Regions from separate parts of the Vibrio cholerae genome, predicted to be linked through region 3. Evidence: riboswitches for the same ligand, from Rfam matches in the RefSeq annotation. Region 3 holds a riboswitch; each other region holds the start of a gene.

Region 1 (11,039 bases), on a different replicon from region 3:
CCACATTGCGGTTACAGCATGCGCGAGCTTGAACCACGCCTGTTCTCCTTCAACAACCCAGCCGGTGCTTGTCCAACCTGTGATGGTTTAGGAGTACAGCAGTATTTCGATCCAGATCGAGTGATTCAAGATGCCAATTTAAGTTTGGCACAAGGTGCGATCCGCGGTTGGGATCAAAAGAACTTTTATTATTTCCAGATGCTGACTGCACTGGCCGAGCACTACGATTTTGATGTACACACGCCCTTCAATAAACTGAGCAAAAAGATTCAGGAAATCATTCTGCACGGCTCTGGTCGCACCGAAATTGAATTTAAGTACATCAATGATCGGGGTGATATTCGCCTTAAAAAACATCCTTTTGAAGGGATTTTGCATAATTTGGAGCGCCGCTATCGCGATACCGAATCCAACTCGGTGCGTGAGGAGCTGGCAAAATACATCTCCAACAAGCCTTGCAGCAGTTGTGATGGTACGCGCTTAAAAATCGAAGCACGCAATGTGTTTATTAATAATACTGCGTTGCCAACGATTGTAGAACTGAGCATTGCTGATGCGCTAACGTTCTTCCAAGAGCTCAAACTGGAAGGCCAACGTGCACAAATCGCTGAAAAAGTGATGAAAGAGATCAACGACCGGCTGCAATTTTTGGTCAATGTCGGGCTCAATTACTTAAATCTCTCGCGCAGCGCCGAGACGCTTTCCGGTGGCGAAGCTCAGCGTATTCGCCTAGCCAGTCAGATTGGTGCCGGTTTAGTCGGTGTAATGTATGTCCTTGATGAACCGTCGATTGGCCTCCACCAACGGGACAACGAACGCTTGCTGCAAACCCTCACCCACTTACGCAATCTAGGTAATACTGTGTTAGTGGTTGAGCATGATGAAGATGCGATTCGCATGGCAGATCACGTGATTGATATTGGCCCAGGTGCTGGCGTACACGGCGGCATGGTGGTTGCCGAAGGCAATGTGCAGGAAATCATCGCCAATCCAAACTCACTCACAGGCCAATATCTCAGTGGCGTGAAAAAAATCGCGGTACCAGAGCAGCGCACACCAAAAGATGCGAAGAAAACGGTAGAGCTTAAAGGCGCGGTCGGTAATAACTTAAAAAATGTTGACCTGTCTATTCCTGTTGGCCTGTTTACTTGTGTGACGGGCGTTTCAGGTTCGGGAAAATCCACTCTGATCAACGATACCTTCTTTAAGATTGCCCATACCGCGCTCAATGGCGCGACGACGGCGACACCTGCGCCTTATCGCTCCATTCAAGGTCTAGAACACTTTGATAAAGTGATCGATATCGATCAGAGCCCAATTGGTCGCACTCCTCGCTCCAACCCTGCCACTTACACCGGAATCTTCACTCCAATCCGTGAATTATTTGCAGGAACACAAGAGTCTCGCTCGCGTGGTTATCAGCCGGGACGCTTTAGTTTTAACGTCCGCGGAGGGCGCTGTGAAGCGTGCCAAGGCGATGGCGTGATCAAAGTTGAAATGCACTTCTTACCCGATGTGTATGTGCCTTGTGATGTGTGTAAAGGTAAACGCTATAACCGAGAAACACTGGAAGTGCGCTACAAAGGCAAGACGATTGATGAAGTTTTGGACATGACCGTTGAAGACGCACGCGAGTTTTTTGACCCCGTACCTGTGATAGCACGTAAGCTGCAAACCTTGATGGATGTTGGGTTGTCCTACATTCGTCTTGGGCAATCAGCCACCACCTTATCAGGAGGTGAAGCGCAGCGGGTAAAATTAGCGCGTGAACTCTCCAAACGAGATACGGGCAAAACCCTGTATATTTTGGATGAACCAACCACGGGCCTACACTTCCACGATATTCAGCAACTATTGAGCGTTCTTCACCGCTTGCGTGACCATGGCAATACCGTGGTGGTGATTGAGCATAACTTGGATGTGATCAAAACGGCTGACTGGATCATCGATTTAGGCCCCGAAGGCGGCCAAGGCGGCGGACTGATTATTGCAGAAGGAACACCAGAAGATGTGGCGCAGATCGAAGCTTCACATACCGCACGTTTCCTCAAGCCTTTGTTGAATTAGAAAAAAAGGCTAAAGTAATGAAACCAGCGAACTGTGCGCTGGTTTCTTTTTTAAGGTGAACTGCATGGCAACTTTGCTGTTAAGTGGCACTCGGTTGGAACCTCACGCTCCGAGCCTACCACTCAATAAACCGTTTCTTTTTGCCTTGGCCGTGGTTTATCTGCTCGCCATGCATTTCTTTATGCCTAACCCCGGCGGTGCTGGACTGGCACTCTCCTTCAATACTACGGTCTGGATCGCGACCAGCATAACACTGGCGATTGGTCTGTATCAGTTGGCGAATAATCAAGCGCTGCGTTATTCCAAGCTGACCATTGGACTTTGGTTAAGCTGTGTTCTGCTAACCCTACCCATCACTTACTCGAATGCCGATTGGTTTCATACTCTTGGCCGCTTAGTGGGTCTCTGGGCTGGATTTACTCTGTTTCTCGTCTTACAACAATTTCGCTTTAGCAACAAACATAAACAGCGTTTGCTGTGGTTTATTCTACTGGGTAGCGTCATTGAAGCCGTGATCGGTTTAATTCAATACTTTTGGTTAGAGCCGGGTAACCCCTTTGGTTATGACACCGAAGCAAATCGACCGTATGGTATTTTCCAGCAGCCAAATGTGATGGCCAGTTTCCTCGCAACAGGGCTGGTGTTGTCAGGTTATTTGCTGGCCAGACAACCGGAAAAATATGACTCGCGCTGGAGCAAAATCGGCATCCTTTACGCGACACCGCTACTCACGGCTCCCTTACTGGTCGTACTCGCCTCTCGCACTGGGTGGCTGGCCAGTTTATTGAGTATCGCTCTGGTTGCCCCTTACTTATATCGATTCGCTTCACGTCGGCGCTTTACGCTCTGGCTTCTTGCCATAGCTCTTGGGATTTGTGCAGGTTTTACCGCTATGTATGGCCAAGGAACCTCTGGTTTTGTCGCGAATAAGGCTGACTTAGAAAGCCCACGTCGTTTCACATTTCCACAAACCATAGATATGATCATCGAAAAGCCTTTTACAGGCTATGGTTATGGCAAATTTGAGGCGCAGTATCTGCTTTATACTGCTCGCCAGCATCAGTTAAATAGCAGCTATCCAGCAGGCTTAGCATCGATGGATCACCCACATAATGAGCTGTTGTATTGGGGGGTAGAAGGCGGATTACTACCTGTAATGGGTATATTACTCGCCGCCTGTTTTTGTGCTCTACGCATTTATGCCGCTAAACGTGGCACTCGCATGGCCATGCTGGCTCTGTTTGTGCCGATCACCTTACACGCTCAATTGGAGTATCCGTTTTACCACTCCGCAATCCACTGGCTCACCTTTATCATCCTCATCTACTGGGTAGATCAACGAGTCGCACGCTATCGACTGGCCAGTTTCACCACGCTCACGAAATCTTTACTGCGCATTACCAGCTTAGTGCTGCCGATTGTCACCAGCTTGTATATGGTCACAGCGTTACACACCAACTATGTGTTAACGCAATTTGAAAAATCTCAGCCACTCAATCCTGAATTGCTGAAAAACGTGACTAACCCATTGGTATGGCAAGACAGATTTGATTGGGATATCTACAGCACCTATCTGAACATCGGGCTCCATGAACAAAAAGCGGAGCTTATCCAACCCTATATCGATTGGTCGTTACAGATCATTCAACATAAACCGCGCCCGGCCTTCTATTCAAACCTGATTTTGGCTTATCAAGGTTTAGGCGATACGAGCCGTGCGCAGCAAATCCGCCGCGAGGCCGAATTTCTGTTCCCCAATCAAGATTTCAGTACAGTCCAGTACCACCCCTCGATAAAGGTCAACAGTGCCGCATCTGATGCTGAAGCTCCCTCAGCCGCGACACCCTAAGCTCTGCGAGAAACAATAAGGGTGGCTTTTAAGCCACCCTTATTTCTCTTTCATACAGCTTTTCTCTTGCGTATGGTATTAAAGCAGCGACTCTTCGAGCGCTCGCAAACAGAGCGCGATATTTTCTGAACGCGCGCCATAGCCCATCACCCCAATGCGCCACGCTTTGCCGGCTAATGCCCCGAGCCCAGCGCCAATTTCCAAATTGTATTCATTGAGTAGATGGCTGCGTACTTTGGCTTCCTCAATACCTTCCGGCACATAAATCGCGTTCAACTGCGGCAAACGATACGGCTCTGCGACCACAAATTGAAAACCGAGTTGCTCTAACCCTTGTTTAAGCTTCTCATGCATCAGACGATGGCGCTGCCACGCGTGATCTAAACCTTCTTGTTGCAAAAGCAGTAACGCTTCGTGCAGCGCGTACAAACTATTAACCGGAGCGGTATGGTGATAACTACGTTTGCCTGCGCCACTCCAATAACCTAATACCAAGCTTTGATCCAAGAACCAGCTTTGAATCGGTGTTTTTCGTGATTGAATCTTCTCAATGGCACGAGGTGAAAACGTCAACGGAGCCAATCCTGGCACACAAGAGAGGCATTTTTGGCTGCCAGAATACACCACATCCAGTTGCCACTCATCCACCAGCAGGGGAACGCCGCCAAGCGACGTCACCGCATCGACAATCGTCAACAAACCATGCTGCTTCGCTAGAGCACCTAACGCTTGCGCATCACTTAAGGCTCCGGTTGACGTTTCTGCTTGTACAAAAGCCAGTATTTTCGCATCCGGATGCTCATCTATCGCGGCTTGCACTTTTTCAACGCTGACTGGGCAACCCCATTCATCATCAACCACCACAACTTCGGCCCCACAACGCACAGCGTTATCGCGCATTCGCTCACCAAACACCCCATTGCGGCAAACAATCACTTTATCGCCCGGCTCGACGAGGTTAACAAAACAGGCTTCCATACCCGCACTACCCGGCGCAGAAACGGCAATCGTAAATTCGTTTTCCGTTTGGAAAGCATATTTCAAGAGCTGTTTCAGCTCATCCATCATACCGATAAACAGTGGATCAAGATGACCAACCGTTGGGCGGCTGAGCGCTTGCAGGACTTGAGGGGAAATAGCCGAAGGCCCAGGGCCCATCAAGATCCGATGCGGGGGGATAAAACTGCGAATTGTCATAACGACTCCTTGTTGTGGCGACCAGAACCATCAGAGTAATGCAATTAAGTTGCAGCAACAATTCGACCTATGTCCAGAGTGTTAATCCTTGTCACACTAATGTCATTTTTATTTGCACTTTTGGAACATTTTGTCGTTGACAAGATTTCACCAACACCGTTCAATGTGTGAGCTATCTAGCAGAAGAGGAGCACTGCCCAGGCAGATGTTTTGTGGAGCCTCAACTCCAATACAGAACATTCAGGGGGAGTAGTGCCGAGGTGAATCAAAGTTGTGGCTTTGGTTTATCGGTTGAATGGGCTGAATCCCTTCAACTGTCATCAGCTCGAATCTGATGAAGAGCTTCTGAGGGAAATCTTTCTATAGTCACTCCTCTATTTTGCTCTATAAAAAACACTCTCTTCACAACATTGGACGTTGGGTTACCAACAACTCGTTTTTCAGGAAGTCTGGGAGAATTGCCGTGAGCACATTTAACGTCGCCAAATTTGGTGGTACTAGTGTCGCCAACTTTGAAGCCATGAGCCGTTGTTCGGCCATTATCGAAAACAATCCACAAACACGCTTAGTGGTCAGCAGCGCCTGCTCTGGGGTGACCAATTTATTGGTCGAACTCGCCAATGGCGTGGCCTCAGCTGAACGCCGCCAAGCGATTTTGCAACAGTTGGCCGATATCCATTATGTGATTATCGACCAGCTCGCCGATCCGACACGCGTCGAAAAAGAAGTCAAAGCCGTGCTAGATTCTGTGGCCAGTGCTGCAGAAGCGGCGTCATTTCAATCCAGTAAAAAACTGACCGACCATCTCGTCGCCTGTGGTGAGCTCATCTCCACCTACATCCTCACTCAACTGATGCGTGAGCGTGGTGTCGACGCGGTACGTTTTGATATCCGCGAAGTGCTACGCACTGACGATCATTACGGTCGCGCCGAACCTCAATTGAAAGAAATCGCTCAATTAGCCAAAGAGAAACTGGTACCACTGTGTGAGCAATATGTTGTCGTGACTCAAGGTTTCATCGGCTCTGATGCGCAAGGTAATACCACCACTTTAGGCCGCGGCGGCAGTGATTATTCAGCCGCTTTGATTGCCGAAGCCGTGCAAGCTTGTGGCTTGGAAATTTGGACTGACGTGCCGGGGATCTACAGTACCGATCCACGTATCGCGCCAAAAGCAGCGCCGATTCCTGAGATAAGCTTTAGCGAAGCCTCAGAAATGGCCAATTTTGGTGCCAAGATTTTGCATCCATCTACCTTGCTTCCAGCGGTACGCCATGGCATTCCCGTGTTTGTTGGCTCATCAAAAGAACCGGAAAAAGGCGGCACTTGGATTCGTAAACAAGTCGAAAGCGCGCCACTGTATCGCGCACTTGCACTACGCTGTAATCAAACCATGGTGACACTGCGTAGCGCGCAGATGTTCCATGCTTACGGCTTCCTCGCCAAAGTGTTCGAAATTCTCGCCAAGCATAAAATTTCGGTCGATCTCATCACCACATCAGAAATCAGCGTGTCACTGACACTGGATAAAACCGATACCTCAGGCGGTGCGCCAGAATTGCCTGAAGCGGTGCGCGCCGAGTTAGAGGAGCTATGCACGGTCGAAGTCGAATACAACCTGTGTCTGATTGCTCTGATCGGCAACAAGATGAAAGAGAGCCGCGGCTACGCGAAGCAAGTGTTCAGTGTATTGGAAGATTACAACCTCCGTATGATTTGCTATGGCGCCAGCGCGCATAACCTCTGTTTCTTGCTGCATGAATCTGTCTCTAAACAAGCGGTGCAGAAGCTGCATAAAGAGCTGTTTGAGCAAGAGTAAAATCAAACTCACGAGATAAAACCAGAGGCCACATGATGTGGCCTCTTTTATTGTGGATGGAGGTCTTACTGATTAAGCATCAAGGTTAGGCGCTAGCCACTTTTCAGCTTCTTCCAAACGCCAACCTTTACGCTCAGCGTAGCTGTGCAGTTGATCTGGTTGGATCTGCGCTACCGCAAAATAGCGAGAATCGGGATGCGAGAAATACCAACCGGATACCGAAGCGCCCGGCCACATCGCATAGCTTGTGGTCAGTGACATGCCGATGGTCTCTTCGACATTCAGCATCTGCCACAAAGTCGCTTTCTCGGTATGCTCAGGACACGCGGGATACCCCGGCGCTGGTCGAATGCCCTGATAACGCTCACGGATCAGTTCATCATTGGAGAGATTTTCATCGCTCGCATAACCCCAAATCTCTTTACGCACTTTTTCATGCAGATATTCCGCAAAGGCTTCCGCCAAACGATCGGCCACTGCTTGGATCATGATCGCATTGTAATCATCACCCTGAGCTTTATAAGCATCGGCCAACGCTCGCTCACCAATGCCACCGGTTACTGCAAACGCGCCAATCCAATCACGTTTACCGCTCTCTTTCGGAGCAACATAGTCCGACAAACAGTAGTTGGCTCCTTTCGGCTTTTCGGTCTGCTGACGCAAGTTGTACAGCACATGCGCGACTTGCGTACGCGATTCATCACTGTACACCTCAATGTCATCACCCACGCTGGCTGCTGGGAACAGTGCACACATACCACTGGCTTTCAGTAGTCCTTCTCGCTCTACTTTATCAAGTAAGGCATTGGCATCATGAAACAGACGTTTGGCCTCTTCACCAACCTCTTCATGCTCCAAAATAGCAGGGTATTTGCCCATAAGCGACCAAGTCATAAAGAAAGGCGTCCAGTCGATATAAGGACGTAGTGTGGCTAACGCAATGTTTTCAAACACATGCACACCCGGTTTCGCAGGAGCGGGCGGCGTGTAATTTGCCCAATCCAGCGCCGCTTTATTAGCACGTGCCTGCTCTAACGTGACTGGACGCGATTTGGGCGTTTTACGCGCATGCTGATCACGCGTGCGCTCATAATCGAGATCCAAACGTTCGATAAATCCGGAGCGCAGTTCATCAGACAATAATGATGTGCACACCCCTACCGCGCGCGACGCGTTATTCACGTACACCACAGGCGCATGATAATTCTGTTCAATCTTCACCGCAGTATGCGCTTTAGACGTTGTTGCCCCACCAATCAAGAGTGGTAGTTCAAACCCTTGTCGCTCCATCTCTTTCGCCACGTGTACCATCTCATCCAAAGACGGCGTGATAAGCCCAGAGAGACCGATGATATCGACATTTTGCTCGCGTGCGACTTTGAGGATCTGCTCGCAAGGCACCATCACACCAAGATCGATGATCTCGAAGTTATTACACTGCAGCACGACGCCAACAATGTTCTTACCAATGTCATGCACATCGCCTTTTACGGTCGCCAGCAAAATCTTACCATTTGAAGTGCTACCACTTTTTTGCGCATTAATGAAAGGCTCAAGATACGCAACGGCTTGTTTCATGACACGCGCGGATTTTACGACTTGCGGTAGGAACATTTTCCCTTCCCCGAACAAGTCACCGACCACGTTCATGCCATCCATCAGCGGCCCTTCAATCACTTCCAGCGGTTTACTGGCTTGCTGACGTGCTTCTTCAGTGTCTTGGACGATAAATTCGGTGATGCCTTTGACTAAAGCGTGCTCTAGGCGCTTAGCCACAGGCCATGCGCGCCACTCTAACGCAGAAGCATCCTCTTCTTTACCAACACTGTTTTCGCGATACGCTTCTGCGATCTCAAGCAGTCTTTCCGTGCCATCGCTACGTCGATTGAGGATCACATCTTCCACTGCCTCACGCAGTTTCAGCGGAACGTTATCGTAGATTTCAAGCTGCCCTGCGTTGACAATCCCCATGTCCATACCATGTTTAAAGCAGTGATAAAGGAATACAGCATGGATCGCTTCACGCACATAGTTGTTGCCGCGGAAAGAGAAGGAAACGTTAGAAACACCGCCAGAAATCATCGCATGCGGTAGCTCACGCTTAATGTCCGCCACTGCATTAATGAAATCCAGCGCATAGTTATTGTGCTCATCAATTCCGGTCGCAACGGCAAAGATGTTCGGGTCGAAAATAATATCTTCCGGTGGGAAGCCCACTTCATCGACCAAAATATGGTAAGCCCGACGACAGATCTCTAATTTGCGCTCACGGGTATCGGCTTGGCCCACTTCGTCAAACGCCATCACAATCACGGCTGCACCATAGCGACGCACCAATTTGGCTTGGGCAATAAACTTCTCTTTCCCTTCTTTTAGAGAGATAGAGTTAACGATGCCTTTACCCTGAATGCATTTCAGACCCGCTTCAATGACTTCCCATTTAGAGGAGTCGACCATCACCGGAACTTTGGATATTTCTGGTTCAGAGGCGCATAGATTCAAAAAGCGCACCATGCACGCCTCGGCGTCCAACATGCCTTCATCCATATTGATATCGATGATCTGCGCGCCGTTTTCGACTTGCTCACGCGCCACATCGAGCGCTTCGTCGTATTGCTCTTCTTTAATTAAACGCTTAAAACGCGCTGAACCGGTGACGTTAGTACGTTCGCCCACGTTAACAAACAAGGTTTCAGGGCCAATATTGAGCGGCTCTAAACCCGAGAGACGACATTCTACTTTCAGATCTGGCAGAGCCCTTGGTTTCACACCCTCGACGGCTTTGGCAATGGCGGCGATATGCTCAGGTGTTGTACCACAGCAACCACCGACTAAGTTAAGAAAGCCTGCTTGCGCCCATTCCGCAATATGTTCTGCCATCTCCTCGGCAGAGAGATCGTATTCGCCAAACGCGTTGGGCAGTCCGGCATTTGGGTGCGCGGAAACATAGCATTCTGAAATGCGTGAAAGCTCTTCCACGTACTGGCGCAGCTCATCAGGGCCTAACGCACAGTTCAAGCCAAACGAAATCGGCCGTACATGACGCAAGGCGTTGTAGAAAGCTTCCGTTGTCTGTCCTGACAGAGTTCGCCCAGAGGCATCGGTAATCGTGCCGGAAATCATCACAGGTAAGCTGATGCCCAGCTCTTCAAATACGCTATCGACAGCAAACGCACAGGCTTTGGCGTTCAGTGTATCGAAAATGGTTTCAATGAGGATCAGATCGCTGCCACCTTTGATCAAAGCGCGCGTCGATTCGGAATAAGCTTCAACAAGCCCATCAAAAGTGACGTTACGAAATCCCGGATCGTTCACATCTGGCGAAATAGAGCAAGTACGGTTGGTTGGCCCAAGCACACCAGCCACATAACGTGGCCGACTTGCATCTTTAGCCGTCCACTCATCCGCGACTTCACGTGCAAGCTTAGCGGCGGCAAAGTTAATTTCGGCGCTGAGCGATTGCATGTCATAGTCTGCCATGGCAATCGTGGTTGAGTTAAAGGTGTTGGTCTCAAGAATATCCGCCCCAGCTTCAAGGTAAGCGGAGTGAATCTCTTTAATAATTTGCGGCTGAGTAAGCACTAAGAGGTCGTTATTTCCTTTCAAATCACAGTGCCAATCGACAAATCGTGCACCGCGATAGTCTTCCTCTTGTAACTTATAACTCTGAATCATGGTACCCATACCACCATCAATCAGTAGGATACGTTGTTTCAATTGCTGTTCGAGTTGTTGTCTTACTTCTTTTCCCACAATACCGCCTCATTCCTTATGCGTTTGCCACATCCTATCACACAAAATTCAGAAATCTAGACGTCTAAAACAACCATTCTTTCGTGACTCACCATGATGATGTGAGCTGAACCCTATGTGATGAAAAAGTATTTGCTATTTACTCAACAGAGAAAGACAATTTCGTTCACAAATTGTTACACACACTGAGAAGAGAATGTCCGTCTACTACACTTTGTGCTTCCTCTCTGCGGCAGCCATGTTGATTGCATTTATTAATAGCAAGATCAGCCGAATGCAGACTACCATCGCAATCACCGCAGGTTCGATGATGTTATCGTTACTGATCTTGATCGCGGGTCAAAACGACTGGTT
Region 2 (11,039 bases), on a different replicon from region 3:
ATTGGCATCCGCCGTTTCATCAGCAATCACCAACACTTCAGAGGGGCCAGCTGGCATATCAATCGCTGCGCCACGGAAATCGTTACTCACTTGGCGTTTTGCTTCCGTCACATAGGCGTTACCGGGACCGAAGATTTTGTCGACTTTAGTGACCGTTTCCGTGCCATAAGCCATAGCAGCGATCGCTTGGCCGCCGCCTAAGTTGTACACCTCATCGATGTTACACAGCTTAGCGACGTAGAGAATTTCATCAGCGATGGGCGGTGGTGAGCAAAGCACCACTTTACGGCAGCCTGCAATTTGTGCAGGCACACCAAGCATTAGCACGGTTGATGGTAGCGGCGCGCTACCACCCGGAATATACAGACCCACTTTATTGATCGGACGAGTCACTTGTTCACACACCACTCCGGGCATGGTTTCCACTTTGATTGGCTGAGCTTTCTGCGCCTTGTGGAATTTGCTGATGTTGTTGTATGCCAGCTCCAACGCCTGTTTCATTGTTTCCGACAAACGCGCGGCCGCGGCATCCATCTCTTCGCGAGATACGCGCAGTGAAGCGGGTTTTACACGATCAAATTTTTCAGTTAATTCAAACAGGGCTGCATCACCCTCACTGCGCACTTTCGCAATCACCTGCGCAACTGCGGCAGTGATGTTTGCTCCTTCGGTAATCGCAGGACGTTCTAAAATCGATTCTTGCTGAGCTTCACTCAACGATTGCCAAACAACGGTTCTCATCGCCTTACTCCATCATTTTTTCAATCGGTAACACCAGAATTGAGCTGGCACCGAGGGCTTTCAGTTGTTCCATGGTTTCCCAGAATAGATTTTCCGAACTCACCATGTGCACTGCAACTTTGGATTTGTCGGCAGACAAGGGAAGCACTGTTGGGTCTTCCGCTCCGGGCAACAAGGTTTTGATTTGCGCCAGCTTCTCAACCGGAGCGTGCAGCATGATGTATTTCGATTCTTTGGCTTGTTGCACGCCGTGCATGCGAGTGAGGAGTTTATCGATCAGTGCGGCTTTATCGGCAGCAAAAACACCTGGGCGCTGAATAAGCGTCGCTTTCGATTCAAAAATCACTTCCACTTCTTTAAGACCGTTGGCTTCCAAGGTTGCGCCAGTGGAGACCAGATCCGCAATCGCATCCGCTAACCCCGCGCGTGGTGCAACTTCAACCGAACCCGTCAACATACAGGTGCTGAAATCCACGCCTTGGCGATCCATATAAGCTTTGAGCAGTTGTGGGTAGGTGGTGGCAATACGCTTACCATTCAGATCTTGCGGGCCACGATACTCAGCATCTTTTTCAATCGCGATCGAGAGACGGCAACCACCAAAATCCATACGGCGCAGAGTGATAAATTCGTTACGTTGGTTGAGCGCTAGGCGATCTAAACGTGTTTCTTCAAGCACGTTTTCACCAACAAAACCCAAATCCACCACCCCATCCATGATCAGTCCTGGAATGTCATCGTCACGCACCAACAACAGGTCAATCGGCATATTCAGTGAATGAACCACCAAGCGCTCACCCATGATGTTGAATTTCACACCGCATTTTTTCAGCAGTTCTTGGCACTCTTGGCTCAGGCGGCCTTTTTTCTGTATCGCGATTCTGAGTCGTTGTGTTTGCATGTCATTCTTCCTTTGCAATTTGTTGAATTTAATAATTTTTCCAAAGCTTAAAACGAAAAACCCTCGGGAGGTTTGGTCTCCCGAGGGTTAGAATCTTTTTATGGCTCTGATTTCAACTCCGGGAGATTCCTGTCCCCCGGGTATGCGTACATCTCCCGAAAGACACCTTAGGGATGATGATGGTGATGAATGTTCATTACGAAATTACGCATACTTAGTGGTTTCTGTCTGTTTGAGAACTGCCTTCACACTAACCAAGCTAAGTTTTTTTTTCAACCACAAATTGACACTTTTCTGGTTATTTTTTTATGACGGCTTTAAGAGCTCATCACCACAACTCAAAGCTGCAACTAAGGTTAGCGATAAAAAAAGAGGCCGACTGGCCTCTTATCTCTATAGCGATGCGAATTAGGCAGACACCTGTTTGCTCACTTTGGCTTTTGATAGTGCTGCAAAAATTAAGCAAACCACCACAAAGCTCACGGATGCGGCAGCTAAAGCCAGCCCGAGTGAAGCAAAAATTCCCAGCACCACGTAACCAATCGCTGACACTAACGCAACCGCCAATGCGTAAGGCAGTTGAGTCGCAACGTGGTCAATATGATGACAACGTGCTCCCGTCGAAGAGAGAATCGTGGTATCTGAAATCGGAGAACAGTGATCGCCAAATACGGAACCGGCAAGCACCGCACCGAGCATCGGCAGCATAAGTGCAATATCTGTAGCGCCCGCCATGTCACCCGCAATCGGCAGCATGATGCCAAAAGTGCCCCATGATGTGCCGGTAGAGAAAGCCATCGCGCCTGACAAGATGAACAGAATGACCGGAAGCCAATGTGGGTCAATATTGCCTTGTACGAGAGAAGAGAGATAAGCACCGGTCTTCATGTCACCGATGACAGAACCTATGGTCCACGCAAAAATCAGGATCAAAATTGCACCAAACATCGATTTCGCACCAATCCATAAGGTTTTTGCGATTTCAGCCATCGGTAGTTTTTGGCGCAACACGGTCACGAAAGCCATCGCCAGACCGACTAATCCACCATATACCAATGAAGTACCAACATTGGTATTTTCAAACGCCCCAAAAATATCAAATGACTGACCACTTTCCGCTAATGCACTTGCGCCAGTCCAAATCATTGCACCAATGGTCGCAACGACCAAAAATACAATCGGCAACATGAGATCGAGTACTGTACCGCGTTCACTTTCACGAATATCAAGCTCTTCATTGAGTTCGTGAGCCTCTTGTGTATCTGTACTCGGGTCTTCATCAAAACCACGCCCTTGAGAAGCGGCAATTTCATGCTTGCGCATCTGGCCGATATCCATTTGGAACCACACCACCGCAAATACCATCAGCAACGCAAAGATCGCATAGAAGTTCATCGGCACTAAACGCAGATAAGCACCTAATGCGGAATACTCCTCGATACCGTGCGAAACTAAAATGCCACCGATAATGGTCATGATATACGCGCCCCAACTTGAGGCGGGCATGACCACACACATAGGCGCAGCAGTAGAATCGAGAATGTAAGCGAGTTTGGCACGCGAAACGTAAAAACGATCGGTCACTGGGCGAGAAATAGAACCGACAGCGAGGCTATTAAAATAGTCGTCAACAAAAATGAATACGCCTAAAAATGCCGCCAGTAATTTAGAGCCACGTTTACTTTTCACCCGGACTTGTGCCCACTGAGCAAAAGCGCGAGTGCCGCCCGACAACGTCAGTAGCGCAGTCATCATACCCAGTAACAGTAAAAAGCCGACAATACTCATATTCCAAGCATTGATCGCGCCCTCTTTGACAAACACGCTACCCACTTGTGTGGCGATATATTGCAACGACTGACCAATAGAATAATCAGCCAGCAGTAAAGCACCTAAAAAAATCCCCACGCCAAGAGAAAGAAGTACACGGCGAGTCACAATAGCCAAACTCAATGCCACCAGCGGTGGTAAAACAGAGAGTGGCGAAGAAGCAAAATCGATTAAATTCATGATCTTCCTAAACCAGTAAAAAATGGTTAGAGATCTACTGCAGACAAATCAAGCGACATCATGTCAACTTAATTTATGTTGAACTAAGCGAAAGGGAAGCGAACACTTCACCCAACCCTACAGTAGCGCTCCATAGTTTAACAACAATATAGACTATGGCAGTGTTACACCTATTGAATGTAACCCCAGCCAACTGCGTTGATGGGCAAGTTGACTTCGGCGGCAACGCCTTTTTCCACAATTCATTGGCATCACCCCAACTGTGGATACTTTTCGTAACCGCTCCTCTACGGCGAAAACTTCATCCTAATCTGCCAATTCATTTGGCTCATTTAGTCTGCTTTTCGCATTAGGTGAGAGACATTTTACTTAACAAAAATATCAATGCAACTAGGTTCCAGTGAGAAAAACAAGTGCCACAGCTCACAAATCAATCATTTCATTGATACTTATTTCATAAAAACACCGCAAGACTTGATATATAGAACTAATATTATTTACCTGTATGATAAGTTCCTGCAGCTGCTTTTATATGCGTCTGCAGTATTCTAAATAGTAAATTCATTAAATAAACATCATTTTATATTTTTACTTTCTTACTATTTTGACTTAATATTTGCAGCGAAAACTTGTCAGTATAATAAGCTAGGTTTAGTATTAACTCGTTATCCAAATTGTGAACAGGAAATGGTAATGTCGGAAATCACTAAGACTTTATTAAATATTCGTAGCCTACGTGCTTATGCACGCGAACTGACTATTGAGCAACTTGAAGAAGCGTTAGATAAATTAACGACCGTCGTTCAAGAGCGTAAAGAAGCAGAAGCAGAAGAAATTGCTGCTCGTGCAGAGCAAGAAGCGAAATTAGCCGCAATTGCTGAACAAATTGCTAAAGATGGTATCGACCTCGAAGCGCTTATTTCTGCGCTATCAGGCGAAACTAAAACGAAAGCAAAAGGCAAACGTGCACCTCGCCCTGCAAAATACAAGTATATCGACACCAACGGTGAAGAAAAAACTTGGACAGGCCAAGGCCGTACTCCTTCAGTGATCCAAAAAGCACTGGATGAAGGTAAATCTCTGGAAGAATTCGCTCTGTAATTTTGCCAGAAACTAAAATGATAAAGGCTCCGGAAGGAGCCTTTTTGTTATCTTTCCCAATAAGCCTCTTCAAGGCTATCTTCTCGCTCAGGAAGACCACGTGAAAGACGTGGTGAGTGCTGCGCCAATACTTCATAACTTGCACGGTTAGAGTATTTGCAAACTTGAGAGAAAGAAGAATAGGTTAAAAACTCATGTTGATGCTTACTTGAGTTAGGGACATTTTCTTTATGGTATTTATTAGCAGCCATATCATGCAGTAGAGCGGATAATGCTGCGTCTCCAGCACCATTGGTATTTTTTATCTTCTCTGGACCGCCCATATACGGTGAAATATGTGAATAAACACGAATAGGATTTATACAACTCTCTTTACGGGCAGGACGGCTAAATTCATAGCGGTTAAATTCTGGGACCGATCCCGGTAATAACGGTAATGACGTTTCACGTTTAGCGGAATCTTCGGTGTAACCCGCCATAAATAAACCGACTGGGCCTGCAGTACACAGTACTAAATCAACCCAATCTAACGCTTTATCTGAGGCTGCGAGCGGATCGCTTTCTCCTGTTAAAGCTAATGCTTCATCTTCATTCATTGCCACCACAGTGACATGATCACGTAAAAATTCTTGCCAGAATTTCGGATCATCTTGAATAACAAATTTAGTACCTAGGGTTAATACCACAGGCACATCATATTTTTTGGCATATTCAATGGCACGCATTGTTGCTTCCGGCATAGGGTCGCCTTCTTTACAACGAACTAAATAAGCCGTGATCACTAATGCAGAAGCACTAGCAAATATTTTTTCAGGAATACTGTCTGGGCGTAATTGGTTCATTTGACCTTCGCTGATCGCGAAAGTACGTTCACCATCTTCGGTAATCAAGGCAAAGCAGCGGCCAATAGCACCATCTACACCTTGTAAATAGTTGAGATCCATCCGGCTAGAAGTGTTACACAGATAGCGATAACCGTAACTGCCAATTTTAATATCTTGGCTCATCACACCCAGTAGCGTGGAGCGATCATCCGCAAGCACGGAGTAATTATGCAGCGTATTCCCTATGGTTCCACCTGCATATTCATTGGTAATCAAACGCTGCTCTTTTAATTCGTTGTATAACGCTTCTGCAGCCTGATCATCAATGACCAATGAGTGTCCTTTACTTAAACCATAACGCTCAATCAAATCTGAATCGACTTTGGCCTCAATATCCACTAGGGTTTGATCAATACCGATAATGTGGGTGCGCGACATCTTCTTATTTTCTTGCGCTTGAATGACCAGAGGATCACGCGCGTGAACCGGAAAATAATGCTTAGATTTGCGTTGGCCAGGAAATTTCATAAAGGTTACTTGGGTTCAAGGATGAAAGGAGCGCCGATTCTACCGCGCACCTTTTAGTGCAGCAATAAAGGAAAAAAAAGCAAACGTTTGCACGCTGAGGATTTTATTTCGCGCTCTTCTCTTAGCGCTTGGAGCACAAGTGATTCAATAGGTTAGCAACATAGCGCTTAAGTTCGGGGAAGTGTGATTAGCGTCTCGGATCTGTCCTCGAAAAATTCTTTCTGTTAGAATCCCCGTCCAAGTTCCTCAAGTGGTAGATAAGTGATGTCTGTAGAGCACAGCGCAAACAGCCAAAAGAAAGTGATTGTCGGTATGTCTGGAGGGGTTGATTCCTCTGTTTCAGCCTATCTTCTCAAGCAACAGGGTTACCAAGTGGAAGGCCTGTTTATGAAAAACTGGGAAGAAGACGATAACGAAGAGTATTGTACTGCGGCGGAAGATCTTGCCGATGCTCAGGCGGTGTGTGACAAACTCGGCATCCCACTTCATACCATTAACTTCGCAGCAGAATACTGGGACAACGTATTTGAATACTTCCTCGCGGAATATAAGGCGGGACGTACTCCTAACCCAGATATTTTGTGTAATAAAGAGATCAAATTTAAAGCCTTCTTAGAATTTGCTGATGAAGTGCTGGATGCGGACTACATTGCCATGGGGCACTATGTGCGTCGCACCTTCCCGCAGAATGGCGAAAAACCGCAAATGCTGCGCGGTTTAGACGGTAATAAAGACCAAAGCTACTTCCTTTATACTCTGAGTCATGAGCAAGTGGCGCGTAGCCTATTCCCAGTAGGTGAACTAGAAAAACCTGAAGTACGCCGCATTGCCGAAGAACAAGGCTTAATTACCGCGAAGAAGAAAGATTCAACCGGTATTTGTTTTATCGGTGAGCGCAAATTTACCGACTTCTTATCTCGCTATTTGCCAGCCCAACCGGGTAAAATTGAAACCCCGGAAGGCAAAGTGATTGGTGAACACCAAGGCTTGATGTACCACACTCTCGGACAGCGTAAAGGTCTGCACATTGGTGGTATGAAAGAGAGCAGCGAACAGCCATGGTATGTGGCGGATAAAGATCTCAAACGCAACGTACTCATCGCGGTACAAGGCGCGGATCATCCCCTACTCAAATCGCATGGTTTGGTGGCGGCTCAGTTACATTGGGTTGATCGCACCCCCATCACAGAACCTGTACGTTGCAGCGTGAAGACGCGTTATCGTCAAAGTGACATCGCTTGTACCATCATTCCCCTGAGTGATGACCGCATCAAGGTGATGTTTGACGAGCCACAAGTGGCCGTGACTCCGGGACAATCCGCCGTCTTTTATCAAGGTGAAATCTGCCTTGGTGGCGGCATTATTGAAGAGCGCATTTAAAGTCAATTTTTAGGAGATTTACGTGGCTAACGCAATTTACGACCGTACCATCGCTTTCGCTGGCATTTGTCAGGCAGTGGCACTTGTGCAGCAAGTCGCCAAAAATGGGTACTGTGATTCTGATGCGTTTGAAACGTCGCTCAAAGCGATTACTTGTACCAATCCAAGTAACACGCTTGAAGTTTTCGGTCACGAAAGTCAGCTCAAGCTCGGCTTAGAGTGCTTGGTCAAAGGGATTGACAGCACGCCATCAGGTAGCGAAATTACCCGTTACCTGATCAGCCTAATGGCGCTTGAGCGTAAATTAAGTGGTCGCCGCGATGCCATGAGCCAACTCGGTGACCGCATTCAAATGATTGAGCGTCAGCTTGACCATTTTGACTTATTTGATGATCAAATGATCAGTAACCTCGCCAGCATTTACCTTGATGTGATTAGCCCAATTGGCCCGCGCATTCAAGTGACTGGCACTCCAGCCGTATTACAGCAAACCGCTAACCAGCACAAAGTGCGCGCCCTACTCCTGTCAGGGATCCGCTGCGCCGTATTGTGGCGTCAGGTTGGTGGACGCCGTCGTCACCTGATTTTCGGTCGTAAAAAGATGATCGAACAAGCGCAGATTTTGTTAGCGCGAATCTAAGTGATGACTACCCACTCGAATTACTCACACCTTTAACTCAATATTCAGGAGAAGAACATGGAACTGTCAGCATTGACTGCTGTTTCACCGGTAGATGGCCGCTACGGAAGTAAAACGATTGCGTTACGCAGTATCTTCAGTGAGTTTGGTCTCCTAAAGTACCGCACTATCGTTGAAATTCGCTGGCTACAAAAGCTAGCCGCCACTGCTGAGATCGCAGAAGTGCCTGCATTCAGTGCCGAAGCGAATCAATTCCTTGATGCGATTGCCGCCAACTTCAATGAGGCGGATGCACTCCGTATCAAAGAGATTGAACGCACCACCAACCACGATGTAAAAGCCGTGGAATACTTCCTGAAAGAGAAAGTAGCGGCCATGCCTGAGCTGCATGCCGTCAACGAGTTCATTCACTTTGCTTGTACTTCCGAAGACATCAACAACACTTCACATGCGTTGATGCTCAAAGAAGCGCGTGACACGGTGATCCTGCCTGAAATTCGCAACGTGATTGACGCAATTCGCAAACTGGCCGAAGAGTACCGCGATATTCCGCTGCTTTCTCGTACTCACGGTCAGCCAGCCTCTCCATCGACCATGGGTAAAGAGATGGCGAACGTGGCCTACCGCATGGAGCGCCAATACAAGCAGATCGCTAACGTAGAAATCCTAGCCAAAATCAACGGTGCGGTGGGTAACTACAACGCGCACCTTTCTGCTTACCCAACGGTAGATTGGCATAAATTCAGCGAAGAGTTCATCACTGAATCTTTGGGCGTAGATTGGAACCCGTACACCACGCAAATCGAGCCGCATGATTACATTGCTGAGCTGTTTGAAGCGGTGGCACGTTTTAACACCATCTTGATCGATTTTGATCGTGATGTTTGGGGTTACATTGCTCTGGGCCACTTCAAACAAAGAACCATCGCGGGTGAAATTGGCTCGTCTACCATGCCACACAAAGTCAACCCAATCGACTTTGAAAACTCAGAAGGTAACTTGGGTCTGGCGAATGCGATGTTTACTCACCTAGCGCAAAAGCTGCCTATCTCTCGTTGGCAACGTGACCTAACGGATTCTACTGTGCTGCGTAACCTCGGTGTGGGTGTCGGCTATGCCATCATCGCTTATACCTCAACTTTGAAAGGCATCAGCAAGCTGGAAGTGAACCGCGACGCACTACTTGCAGAACTGGATCACAACTGGGAAGTTCTGGCAGAGCCAATCCAAACTGTGATGCGCCGCTACGGCATTGAAAAGCCATATGAGAAGCTCAAAGAATTGACTCGTGGTAAGCGAGTAGATGGCGAAGCGATGCGTCAATTCATTGATGGTTTAGCACTGCCAGCGGAAGAGAAAACGCGCTTGAAAGCCATGACACCAGCCAGCTATATTGGCTACGCGATTGAGCTGACGGACAAGCTGTAATCTCGACAAGAGAGACCAAATGACTAAGGGGAGCAACGGCTCCCCTTTTACTTATCGACGACTTATCGACTTGGTTTATACCAGACCGTTTCACTCTTGCTTTTCAAAAAACAGAGTAATCCGACCGACTTCAAGACCAAATTTGCGAATTTTGGTTAAATTAAATACTCGCTTGTCATCTTGTCGATACAGCCAGTCATCGAAGTGTACTTGCACATCGCCGCTGTCGAGTTTCAACACAAAATCGTATTGCCACTGCAGTGCATTACCCACTTCTTTACCGCGAGCCGTTCCAACAATGTCATCCGCTTGTCCTTCGTACTCATCATCAGCCGTTCGGTTAATCGTCCAGATCCGTTGATCCTTCTCCCCATCATCAAACACGAAGTCTTCGACTAAAATCAGTTGGTTATTCTCAATCCGACCTTCAATTACCACCTCAAAACGGCGCGTCTGCTTCTCGGTATAGTCTTGCACCATACCCCACGCATGTGTCGTTCCGACAAAGTAATTGAAGAGATCAAACTTAGGCGTCGTCGCACGATAATCATCAATCTCTGCCGAGCATCCACTAAGCCAGATACAGAGCAGTAATAGCCAACATTTAGCCAATCTCATGGTCGATTCATTCCTATCAATTGATTACGTAAGGTTAAATATTCCGTTTGCGGCGACAGCCAAATGGAGAGAAAAGCATCATTAAACGCTTCATCATCAATGCGGCCTACCGAACGTTCCGTCTGTTGCTGTCGACTAAAGAAAAACTCTCCGCGCTGCCCATCAGAGACATACACTAGGCGATCTCCCGTCGCGACATCCGGCAGTATTTGCTGCAGTTGCTTCAACCACGCTTGGGTTTGCGGTGCGGTGAATCCCAGTTTTCGCCACTGATCCTCAGTAGCATCCACCAACTGTTTACTGCTGATATCGCGCAAATAACGGATCTCAAGAGCCACAGGATGTGGCGAGACATCTTGCGACTCATGATACAGGCCATCAGGCGCTCGCAACTGCGAGGAGTAGATATCCAGCCACAGCCATGAAAGGGTGGCCTGCCCAACAACTGGCCATTCTGCCCATCGCTGGAAAGTTTTATGCTCCGCTTGCGCCGCATTAGCGACGGCGGCGTAACCAAGTCCGCTCGCGAGCAAAACGAATAGGGTTATAAGTCCTTTTTTCATGCCTCATTACCTTCAACAGTAACCAAGTGATACCTATCCATTCCAAAAACAGTGCCAACATGACGATAAAGGTGGGGTATTCCCAACCAACCGCGCCCATTCGGTAACCAAACCAATAACTTAAACTTCCCAAAACGCCTCCGGCGAGACACAGAAGAGTATGGGAATATTGGTTAAGCTGCGGCAGTAAGTGGCCTGCATACCAAGTAAACGCAAACCAGAGTGCCACCAACCAAAGTGGAAATTGATCGTCGGCAAAGGTGAGTAACCCAAGCAGCATATTGCTGCTGTCTATCATGATGCCA
Region 3 (11,039 bases):
GCATAGATTGACTATGCAATCAAAATGAACCCGTCTAACCGACACAGTAGCCGCTTCAAGTAAGAAGAAGATAGTGATGCTTTCATCAACTAGACTTGATCTTACTTCCAACCTAGGGAAGCCGCTGGGTGTTTTCATTGACCAGATGAATACCTCATTCACAATACCCACAGATCTGACCAGATCCTCACTCTGATTACTCAATGATAAGAAGTAAACGATGAAAAAAAGACTCTCTATTATAATCGCTGGCTTAGCTAGCTTATCGGTTAATGCCGCTACTGAACCATGGGCTTCCCCTGAGGCAGAAGTGCTTAGCCGCGCGCAAATTCAACAAGTGCAAGGTAAACAAACCTATACCTATGTGCGTTGTTGGTATCGTCCTGCAGCCACTCATGATGACCCCTACACCACTTGGGAGTGGGCAAAGAATGCGGATGGTAGCTATTACACTATCCAGGGTTATTGGTGGTCGAGTATTCGACAAAAAAACATGTTTTACACGACGGTTCAGCCAGAAACCCTGTTAGAACGCTGTGAAGAGACGCTTGGTGTCAACCACGAGTTTGCCGATATTACCTATTTCGCGGCCGATCATCGCTTTTCATACAACCACACGATTTGGAGCAATGATCCGGAGGTTCAGTCCAACCGCATCAGCAAAGTGATCGCGTTTGGCGATAGCCTTTCCGATACTGGCAACATTTTCAATGCCTCACAGTGGCGCTTCCCCAACCCTGACTCATGGTTCCTAGGCCATTTCTCGAATGGATTCGTCTGGACTGAATACCTAGCACAAGGTTTGAATGTACCTCTGTATAACTGGGCCGTCGGTGGTGCGGCAGGGCGTAACCAGTATGTGGCATTAACGGGCGTTTATGAGCAGGTCAGCTCTTATCTGTCTTATATGCGACTGGCTAAAAACTATCAGCCAGAAAACAGCTTGTTTACCTTGGAATTTGGTTTGAACGACTTTATGAACTACAACCGTTCCTTGGCAGAGGTGAAAGCCGATTATAGTTCCGCGCTGATCCGTCTTATTGATGCAGGAGCAAAAAATCTTGTCCTAATGACCTTGCCGGACGCAACGCGCGCGCCACAGTTTCAATATGCCACGCAAGAGCAAATTGATACTGTACGCAGCAAAATCATCGGCATGAATGCCTTTATCCGTGAGCAAGCACGTTACTACCAAATGCAAGGTATTCGCATCGTACTGTTTGATGCTTATACCCTGTTTGACAGTATCACTACTCAGCCAGAGCAACATGGATTTGCCAACGCGAACTCCCCTTGCTTAGATATTCGACGCAACTCTGCCGCCGATTACCTATTGTCACATTCACTCTCTGCGGAGTGCGCCAAGCAAGGCTCAGATCGCTTTGTGTTTTGGGAAGTGACTCATCCCACCACCGCGATTCATCACTATCTTGCAGAGCAGATTTTGGCCACCGAAATGGCACAATTTCCGCTTTAATGCTCACCGTATCCTGAGGATGGCGTAAATCCATCCTCAGTCTCACAGCTTAGTCATCGGTTTCTTTGCTTTATTGAGCATCTCTTCATAGCCTTATAAAAAATGATGAGATGACACAACATGACGATGACAAAATCGACTCACTCTCCTGCTTTTACCGGTTCAGAGTTACTGAACACTTACTATCAACGTCGGGTGTCGCTTTTTATTGGTTTTATTTCTAGTTTGGTTTTCTTTCCACTCGCCGTTAAAAACTTGCTGATTGACTACGTTCTTCTTGGCGGGTTGATCATCGTATTCCAATGCACGCTCCTCATTGAAATTACGGCTATCTATTATCAAAAGAAAACACCATGGGGTTTTAGGCTTCCACTGGCATTGGTGGTAGTCATCGTGGTGATGGCTATTCACATTTTCGGCACCCTCGCCAGCTACTGGCTATTTCCCGTGCTCATTGCGATTGCTTTTCTACTCCCCCAGAAAGATAACTTATTGACCATCACCATTATCATTCCAGCCAGCATATGGGTTTTAATTCCCCATCAAACCGCCGAAGTCACCTTGCGCTTTAGCCTTGCGATCAGCGCTTGTGCCGCCATCATGTATGTGGTGGTAGATGCTATCCGTAAGCTGCACACTGAGCTTTTTTATCTTTCCACTCGTGATGCATTAACGGGCACATTGAATCGCCATCAACTGGATGGTTTTTTGAAAAAATGTCTTCGCCACCGCCAGCTCGCCAATGAATCGGCGGTGATCGCCGTGATCGATATCGATCACTTCAAATCTGTTAATGACCTTTATGGACACGACACAGGAGATAAAGTCATTACCCAAGTTGTTGAAATAATGAATACTCACTGCCGTGAGTTAGATCTGTTGTTTCGATTAGGGGGCGATGAATTTTTACTGCTGTTTGAAAATACGTCGTTAACCGACGCTACACTCGTGATGAGTCATATTGGTTGTCGGATTCAACAAACGCACTACCCATACCATGCCAAAGTCACCGTCAGTGTCGGTTTGGCCGAAGCACTGCGCACCGATGATCCGGAGCAGTGGTTCAAACGCGCAGACCAAGCACTCTATCATTCGAAAAAAATGGGGAAAAACCGCGTCAGCTTCGATGAAGAGCATGTCATTGAACTCAATGGCGACCATTGTCATGCGCTATTGGGTTCAACTCATGGTCATCGCTGATTTAACATCACGAATTGCACTAGTTGGGGCAACAAGCAACCAACACCGAACAATATGCTCTGCCATGGCGCTCGTTTTGTTGCCAGCAAGAGCGGAGACATAAAGAACAGCACCACCAACACTGGCAATAAGCTGACGTTACCAAGCCAGCCTAACAATAGCGTCAGTATGATTAATCCCATCAACAACCCATAAGGCAGTTTTAATTTAAATCCGAGCAAACTCATGAAAAGTAGTGGTACAGCAAGTGACAACATGTTTACGGCATCTTTATGATATTAATTCTCATTTATCATAGTCTGCCTTGAGTTTTGGTTCAAGGCACAATAAAACCAAAATTTGCATTAGAAAAAATAATCAAAGCCATAGATATTTATCGTGAGCAAAACAGCAATAATCGTTTGCTAGATAAGGCCTACAGCAATAACATCTCGCGCCGAGAGCTAAGCTCTTTCAAGAATTTTCATTAGATGATTTTAATAAGATATTGTTTTTATCTGGAGATAACGATGTCTGCCTCACTTTCTGTCGCAAAACTGACCTTCTTTATCGCTATTCTGGCTGCTGTCGGCCAAGCGACACAAACCATGTATGTGCCTTCTATTGGTTACATGGCGCAAGAGTTTTTGGTTTCACCAGCAGCGCTGCAAGCTGTGATGGCGTGCTACCTGATCCCTTACGGCTTGTCGCAATTTGTCTACGGTACCCTTTCTGATCGTATTGGTCGCAAACCGATCATTATTGCTGGATTGGCGATCTACATTATCGGTTCTTTGATTGCGCTCTTCGCCCATCAGTATTCATGGTTTTTGATCGGTAGCTTCGTGCAAGGTCTTGGGATTGGTTGTGGTGGCGCGATGTCTCGTACGCTCTCTCGCGACTGTTTCGAAGGCGCTGATCTGCATAAAGTCAACAGCTTAATCAGTATGTGCCTGATTTTCTCACCGCTGGTTGCGCCGGTCTTAGGTGGCTACTTAACCGAAAGTTTTGGTTGGCGTTCAAGCTATTTGTTTCTGTCACTCTTTGCCATTGCCGTGGTGATCACCATGATGACGAGCATGGTAGAAACCTTGCCAGCGACAGCGCGTAAAAAAGAGCCCGTGCTACGCAGTTATCATTACGTGCTGTCGGATCGTCGCTTCCAAGGTTACTTAATCTGTCTTGTCGCGACCTTTGCAGGCTTAGCCGTGTTCGAAGCGGCGGCTGGCGTGTTATTAGGCGGTGTATTAGGCCTACCTGCGACGACCGTGAGCTTGCTGTTTGTGTTACCCATCCCCGGTTATTTGGCGGGCGCTTGGCTCTCTAACGTGATTGCTCGCCACTGGCGTGAAAAAACCGCTATGTATATCGGCTTACTCGCGATCTTAACGGGCTCACTGGTCATTATGCTGCCCGGCTTATTGGGTATGACCACGGCCCTATCACTGATTGGCGGCGCAACCATTTACTTCTTAGGGGCCGGCATTTTATTCCCAGCCGCTACCACAGGTGCACTTTCTCCTTTCCCTTATCACGCGGGAACGGGCGGTGCAATTTTAGGTGGCATGCAAAATTTAGGGGCAGGTCTGGCTACGCTGTTTGCCGCCATGTTCCCAGCATCCGATCAACTACCACTCGGTATTATTATGCTTCTGATGTCAGTACTGGCGTTGTGGGGACTTAAACGCGTTTACACCAAACAGCCACCGTCAGATGAGATGCCGATTGCGATCTGAGGTGAGAAAATTCTGACCCTTTAGCGAATATACCGGATGAGATCAATTTCACTGCAGAAATGGGGAAATTAAATCTTGTCGTCACCTGAAAAGGCAGTAATATACGTCGTGTGTCACAGTTTTTGAGCCTAGCTCTTCGACGGGCACAAGTTCCTTTAAGTAGAGGCGCGCTGTTCATGAGTCGCCAGTCGTAGGTTGACCCCGATGATGACTGGTTAAAGGGTACAGCGCCGAAGTGATCGTTGCGTCATCAACGTTCGCTGGGCCAGCATTGAACAAATGCCGGACTGCCATAGTGTGTTGTCTATGGAGCGCTACCTTGAAGGATAAGAAGTGTTATTTCGCTGAAATGTGTTTTTTATCCTGCTGGTAGATCTCCACCTGAAAAGGTGATGTGAGATCCATGAATTTAGCCCCTTATTCTGACTCGGTTTACTCGGTCATCCCACCGCTACTCGCGGTGCTGCTCGCGATTACCACACGCCGAGTATTACTCTCTTTAGGCGCTGGCATTGTTGCTGGTGCGGTTATGCTTAACCATTTTTCCCCCCTGAGTACAGTGCAATACCTGTTTGGAAAGATCAGCGGTCTGTTTTGGGCGGAAGGTGCAGCCAACAGCGATAACATCAATATGCTGCTGTTTATGCTGCTGCTGGGTGGTTTGATAAGCTTAATGACGGCCTCAGGCGCAACGCGTGCTTTCGCGGTATGGGCTGAGCGCAAATGCAAAGATCGCCGCAGTGCAAAAGCTCTGACGGGTTTGATGGTATTTGCTTTTTTCATTGACGACTTTTTCCATAGCCTGTCTGTGGGTGCGATTTGCCGCCCAGTGACGGATCGCTTCCAAATCTCGCGCGCGAAACTCGCCTATTTGCTCGACTCTACCGCTGCACCTGTGTGTGTGATTACACCGATTTCCTCTTGGGGCGCTTACATCATCGCTCTCATTGGCGGCATTTTAGCGGCACACGAAATGACGGAAATCAGTGCGATTTCAGCATTTGTACAGATGATCCCGATGAATCTGTACGCCGTGTTTACCCTGCTTATGGTGCTCGCGGTGATTTTCCTGCCGATGGATATTGGCCCCATGCGCCAACACGAAGCGTGGGCTCGTGAAGGTAAATTGTGGGACGAAAGCAAAGGCCGCCCTGCGGGCTTAGATATGGAAGGTGGAGAAACCGCTCGCGGCACCATGATTGATATGGTGTTGCCCATCGCAGTACTGACCATCACCACCTTGATTTTCATGATCCAAACCGGTAACGCCGTCTTAGCTGCTAACGGTGAGGCGTTCTCTTTGATTGGCGCACTCGAAAATACCAATGTGGCTCAATCACTGGTTTATGCGGCGCTGTGTAGCTTGGCGGTCTCGATTGTCCTGTCACTGCGCTTAAAACTCTCGGCGCAAACTTGGCTATCCACGGCTCCCAAAGGGGTTATGGCGATGATGCCAGCAATCATCATTCTGCTGTTTGCTTGGACGATTGGTGGTGTGGTGCGCGATCTGCAAACCGGCATTTATCTCGCGTCTCTGACTCAAGGCAATCTACCGGTTGAACTGCTCCCCGCCTTGGTGTTTGTACTTTCTTGCTTAATGGCATTCGCCACTGGCACCAGTTGGGGCACCTTTGGGATTATGCTGCCACTCGCGGGTGATATCGCTGCGGCATCAGACATCAGCCTAATGCTACCGACTCTCTCCGCCGTATTGGCCGGCGCAGTGTTTGGCGATCACGCCTCACCGATTTCCAGCACCAGCATCTTGTCAGCAACCGGTGCGGGTAGCCATCATATTGACCATGTCGTGACTCAGCTTCCTTACGCGATCAGCGCAGCAATGGGCGCACTACTGGGTTATTTGGCGATGGGCTTATTGCACTCCGTTTGGGCTGGTTTGGCCGCCAGCAGTGTATGGTTTGTGCTGTTTTGTGCCTTCAATCTACGCCAAAAACGTTGGCAGCAAGAACCTGTTGAAGCCTAAGTTCTTTCTCACACCGCCCTTTATGGGCGGTGTTTTTATCTACAACACACCTTCGACTTATAAACTAAGTGCAGCGCTTATTCATCGATAGGTGTCCAATCTTTGGGCGGCGTTAACCCCCAGCGCGCAAGCTCTTCTGGCTGATAAACACCTCTCCCTTGGCGGTTAATTTGGATCGGAATATATTTGGCAAGCTCTTGCTTATCCAAAATACGCGTCACCAGCTCAGCAGCCATCTCTCCTTGTTCTAACCCAAATAACACCACGCCACCCGCCGCTTTTCCTTTGCCGATCGAGAAATCCCAAAAGCCAAACAGCGGCAGTTGAGAATGCTCATTCGTCCAACTCACAATATTTTCAGGAGCAGCATGTAACCCATCAATATTGACAAGGGTTTGATACAAACCCACCACTATGGCTCCAAAACCTTCTTGATTCGCGTACTCAACCGCGTGTTTCCACTCTTGTTCGCTCTTAATAGAACGGATGTCCGCCTCTATCCCCAAATTCTCCTTAATCAGCTTGTGTTGATCTTGCATATAATCCAAGGCAATTTTTGAGGTATTCCCTGAGTCAAACAACACCAAAACACGCCGTTTTTCTTTCGGTAACAAGCGGCCAATTTCAGCCATATTTTTTACAAACAAGGGTTGCTCTAAGATGCCCGTTACCTGCGCAATCCCCGAATACTCATCCAGCAACTCTCTGGGATTTGAGTTGATGCCGAGAAAAACAATCGAGATGGGTTCGTTATACAGTTTGGGTAACAAATAATAGAGTGCGTTGTCATCGCCCAATACCACCAAATCAGGTTTCAATTGCTGATAAGCTTGAAATGCACGATCGGCAGCCGCGCTGTATTCTCGAGCGGGAATCCGTTTCGTATCCATTTCAAAAAAGTGTAATTGATGTTGGGCGTTAATCCCCTCTTTCAATCCTTTTGTGTAGGCTGCATCCCACGCGTAACCCGAGTGATAACTTTGAATCACCAACACATTGGCAGCCCATGCTTGGCCACTCAATAACCACACTATAACTATCCACCAGCGCATATGGCTTCCTCCACGCTTTAATACCCAAACCACTTAGGGTGGCAGATGCCACTGTGAGCTCATTCCCTTGAGCATAGAGAAACTATGCCACTGAGATCAAAAACGTAGCCAACATCGCCGTTACTTCAAGCAGAAAGGGTATAGGCAAGTGTAGCTGATGTTTCTGCCTATAACTTGGCCAAGTGGGAAGGAAGGTACGGCATAGACCATCTATACTGAAATGAATTACTTCTAAAACAATAGATAATAATGAAAAACCGTGACGCAGAAGAAATGGACAGTAACCCGATGTTCAGCCGTATTGGCCGACGCATCATTCTCATCATGGTGATACTCAGTGGTGCCGTGACTTTAGCCATGACGATTACCCAAACCTTCATCGACTACAACCGTGAGTTCAATAATGTCCAAGCTAGGCATGATGAAATCCAAACCATTCACGCCGAGCTTCTCGCCAGCTCACTGTGGAATTATGACTTAGTCGTGCTTACCCAAAGGCTGGAAGGCTTGGTCAACTTACCCAATGTCGATTATATGAAGATCACCTCTGGCGACTACCATTTCTCAGCCGGAGAACCCGTAACCAGCATGGCATTAAATAGCGAAATAGCCCTGGAATACACCAACCCAGATACTCAGGTGACTGAGAATATCGGTACCTTATATGTCGAATCGGATGCCCAAGGTATTTATAACTATCTGATTCGCCAGTTTCTGCTCACCTTAGCCGTCAATGCGCTGAAAACCGCTATTGTGTGCTATTTAATCTTGCTGATTTTCCACGCCAGTGTGAATCAGCGGATTTTTGCGATTGCGCAATTTCTACGTCGCTACAATCCCCGCCACCCTAAAAAACCACTACAACTGCCTTATAACCCTTGGATTATGGAGAAAAATGATGAGTTACAATGGCTGGGAGATGAAACTAATCGGATTGCTAACAACGTAACAACCCTTTACCGCACCATCAAATCGGAGCAAGAACGGTTGGAAGATTTTGCACAAGCCGCCTCCGATTGGTTATGGGAAACCAACTGCCATGGCGAGCTGATTTATAGCTCAGAAGCCATGTCTACTGCGTTAGCGATTGAGGAAGATTCCAAACCACTCATGGTAAGTATTGCTCCGCTTCAATCCTCAACCGCGCTCATGAACTGCTTACTCAAACAGCAAGATTTCTCAAATTGTGAAGTGGAATTGACACTCAGTGATGGCACTCAAGCCTATTTACTGTTTCAAGGCATTGCTCGCTATGCCGATGAGCAATTTCTCGGATTTCGTGGTACTGCAATCAACATTACCTCGCTCAAACTGGCTCAATTGAGTTTAGAAATCATGAACCAAGATCTGGAGCAGCAAGTCGCGAATCGAACGCAAGATTTAGCACTCAGTTTAACTCGTTTGCAAGAAACCCAAACCCAACTGATTGAATCTGAAAAGCTCGCCGCTCTCGGTGGCTTAGTGGCAGGCGTCGCACATGAAGTGAATACGCCGTTAGGTATTGCGGTGACAGCCACTTCTGTGATTCAGGAAACACGAGAAAGCTTGCTCAACGCCTTTAACCAGCAAACCCTCACCAGCCAACAGTTTGCAGAATTGATGGAGAGGATGACTCAAAGCACCCTGATGCTAGAAACCAATCTTAACCGTGCCGCACGACTGGTTCGAGATTTTAAGCAGACCGCCGTCGACCAAGTTTCGGAAAGCCGTAGCCAATTTCACGTAAAACAAGTCCTCGACGCGCTGATGGCCAGCTTACACAGTGAAACCCGAAAAATTCCGGTGACTCCGCAACTGCATGGGGAGGATTCTGTGATGATGAACAGCTTACCTGGTGTACTGACACAGATTATGACTAACTTGGTCATGAACAGTGTGAATCACGCTTTCGCAGAGACTGCTCAGCCAGAGATTGATATCCACTTCTATCAAAAAGATCAGCAGATCATGATTGAATATCGAGACAATGGATGCGGCGTAGCAAAAGAACTGCATCAAAAGATCTTTGAACCATTTTTTACCACTAAGCGAGGTCAAGGTGGCTCAGGATTAGGATTAAATCTGGTGTTTAATTTGGTTAAGCAAAAGCTGCATGGCCAACTGGCGTTTTCTTCCGAACCGGGGCACGGCGTGCATTACGTGATCACATTACCCCAAGCGCTATCGATGCCTCAAGTAGCCGACTGTGCGACCTAGCCACGCCTAGCGCTCCATCGGTATTCATTTCTGCCGGTATTCACTTTTGGCGCTGTCCTAGTCAGGCAGCGAAGCACGGATAGCAATAAACTCATCCCAGTGTTCGAGTAATAGCTCAACCAGTTTCGGCTCAAAATGACGCCCTTTTTGTGCGATCAGCTCTTCTCGGATCTGTTCATCTGACCATGGATCTTTATAGGAACGTTTCGCGCCTAAAGCATCAAAAACATCGGCTAAAGCAGTAATACGGCCTGAAATGGGAATATCATCGCCTTGTAAGCGGTTCGGATAACCACTGCCATCCCATTTTTCATGATGAGTGGCAGCAATTTCTTTCGCTACATGAATCAAACGCCGCTTAGAACGGCTGAGAATATCGACACCGTACTCAACATGCTTTTGCATAATCGCCCACTCTTGAGCATCCAATTTACCGGGTTTATGCAAAATACTATCTGGAATGGCGACTTTACCGACATCATGCAGCGGTGCAGCACTTTTAATCATATCCGCATCAGCTTCTGGTAAACCGTATAGCAGCGCTAATCGCTCACAAAACAACGAGACACGTTGAACATGTGCACCTGTTTCTCGGCTACGTGCTTCCACGGCATTGGCTAAGTTATAGACCAACTCTTTCGAAGTTTCGCGCAGATCGACCATTAAGTTAATGTTTTCGAACGTCAACCCAATGTTGTACATATAGATTTCCAGTAGTTTTCTATCCAATTCGGAAAGCTCTTGATCGAGATCGACATACAATACGCTGTCAACACCACGATCATCTCGTTTAAAAAACACATAGGCATCACCGTAATCGCAGGTACGCCCATTGCTCAACACCTCTTTACAACGGATTTCAACTTCTTCTGGAAGCCCTTTAAAGGGGGACTCTACATACAAATCCACACATTCTGCCGTTGTCGCAACGGTTAAGGCACTGCACTGCTCGCCACCAGGACGCGGATTTACAACGCAATAAAACGCAGAAGCACGCAACTTAAGCAGTGACGTTAATTGGCTCAGTACTGCGGTCGCGTAAGTTTGTAGGTTTCTGGTGTTCTGAACATTAGCCGAGGCTTCAATCACATGGCTTAAGCCGCGTTTTTGATCCTCAATCAAACATAAATCACGATAAGCGCGCAGCATGGAATAGAGTAAGGTACGCAGCTTTTGAGTCGTCAACTCTGTTTTTTCTTTGTAATCATCAATCTCATACTCTTTGATGACCTTATCTTCAGGTGCCTGCCCGGCTTGTCCGGTGCGCAACACCAAACGAACTTGACGGTTTTGCAGCTCCTCACGAATATAACGCACCAAATCTAAGCCGGCGTGTTCGGTTTCCATCACCACATCAATCAGCGCCAAAGCAATATCGGATCTTTCGGCCATGACCACCTTAGCTTCTTGCCCAG

What was found. A riboswitch is a leader RNA that binds a small molecule or an ion and turns the genes downstream of it on or off. The one in region 3 is predicted to bind lysine.
Region 1: another riboswitch for lysine. It lies ahead of lysC (lysine-sensitive aspartokinase 3); the one in region 3 lies ahead of F0316_RS17940 (Na+/H+ antiporter NhaC family protein).
Region 2: another riboswitch for lysine. It lies ahead of F0316_RS08455 (Na+/H+ antiporter NhaC family protein); the one in region 3 lies ahead of F0316_RS17940 (Na+/H+ antiporter NhaC family protein).

Annotation. Positions count from the first base shown of each region.
Region 1 covers NZ_CP043554.1:2,557,984-2,569,022, forward strand. Annotated here, with positions in the region: gene uvrA (excinuclease ABC subunit UvrA) at 1-2,067, shown strand, start outside; gene F0316_RS11925 (oligosaccharyltransferase) at 2,132-3,916, shown strand; gene F0316_RS11930 (pyridoxal-phosphate-dependent aminotransferase family protein) at 3,995-5,113, opposite strand; lysine riboswitch at 5,289-5,466, shown strand; gene lysC (lysine-sensitive aspartokinase 3) at 5,577-6,932, shown strand; gene metH (methionine synthase) at 7,005-10,685, opposite strand; gene F0316_RS11945 (cation:proton antiporter) at 10,882-11,039, shown strand, end outside.
Region 2 covers NZ_CP043554.1:1,824,947-1,835,985, forward strand. Annotated here, with positions in the region: gene hisD (histidinol dehydrogenase) at 1-741, opposite strand, end outside; gene hisG (ATP phosphoribosyltransferase) at 746-1,642, opposite strand; His leader region at 1,698-1,831, opposite strand; gene F0316_RS08455 (Na+/H+ antiporter NhaC family protein) at 2,051-3,652, opposite strand; lysine riboswitch at 3,768-3,950, opposite strand; gene F0316_RS08460 (H-NS family histone-like protein) at 4,346-4,753, shown strand; gene F0316_RS08465 (inosine/guanosine kinase) at 4,801-6,105, opposite strand; gene mnmA (tRNA 2-thiouridine(34) synthase MnmA) at 6,370-7,485, shown strand; gene hflD (high frequency lysogenization protein HflD) at 7,508-8,125, shown strand; gene purB (adenylosuccinate lyase) at 8,183-9,553, shown strand; gene F0316_RS08485 (DUF3833 domain-containing protein) at 9,644-10,171, opposite strand; gene F0316_RS08490 (chalcone isomerase family protein) at 10,168-10,704, opposite strand; gene F0316_RS08495 (DUF2878 domain-containing protein) at 10,667-11,039, opposite strand, start outside.
Region 3 covers NZ_CP043556.1:860,770-871,808, reverse strand. Annotated here, with positions in the region: gene F0316_RS17960 (SGNH/GDSL hydrolase family protein) at 221-1,477, shown strand; gene F0316_RS17955 (GGDEF domain-containing protein) at 1,598-2,677, shown strand; gene F0316_RS17950 (hypothetical protein) at 2,668-2,934, opposite strand; gene emrD (multidrug efflux MFS transporter EmrD) at 3,187-4,392, shown strand; lysine riboswitch at 4,545-4,717, shown strand; gene F0316_RS17940 (Na+/H+ antiporter NhaC family protein) at 4,796-6,376, shown strand; gene F0316_RS17935 (ABC transporter substrate-binding protein) at 6,454-7,428, opposite strand; gene F0316_RS17930 (ATP-binding protein) at 7,678-9,624, shown strand; gene F0316_RS17925 (DUF3369 domain-containing protein) at 9,682-11,039, opposite strand, start outside.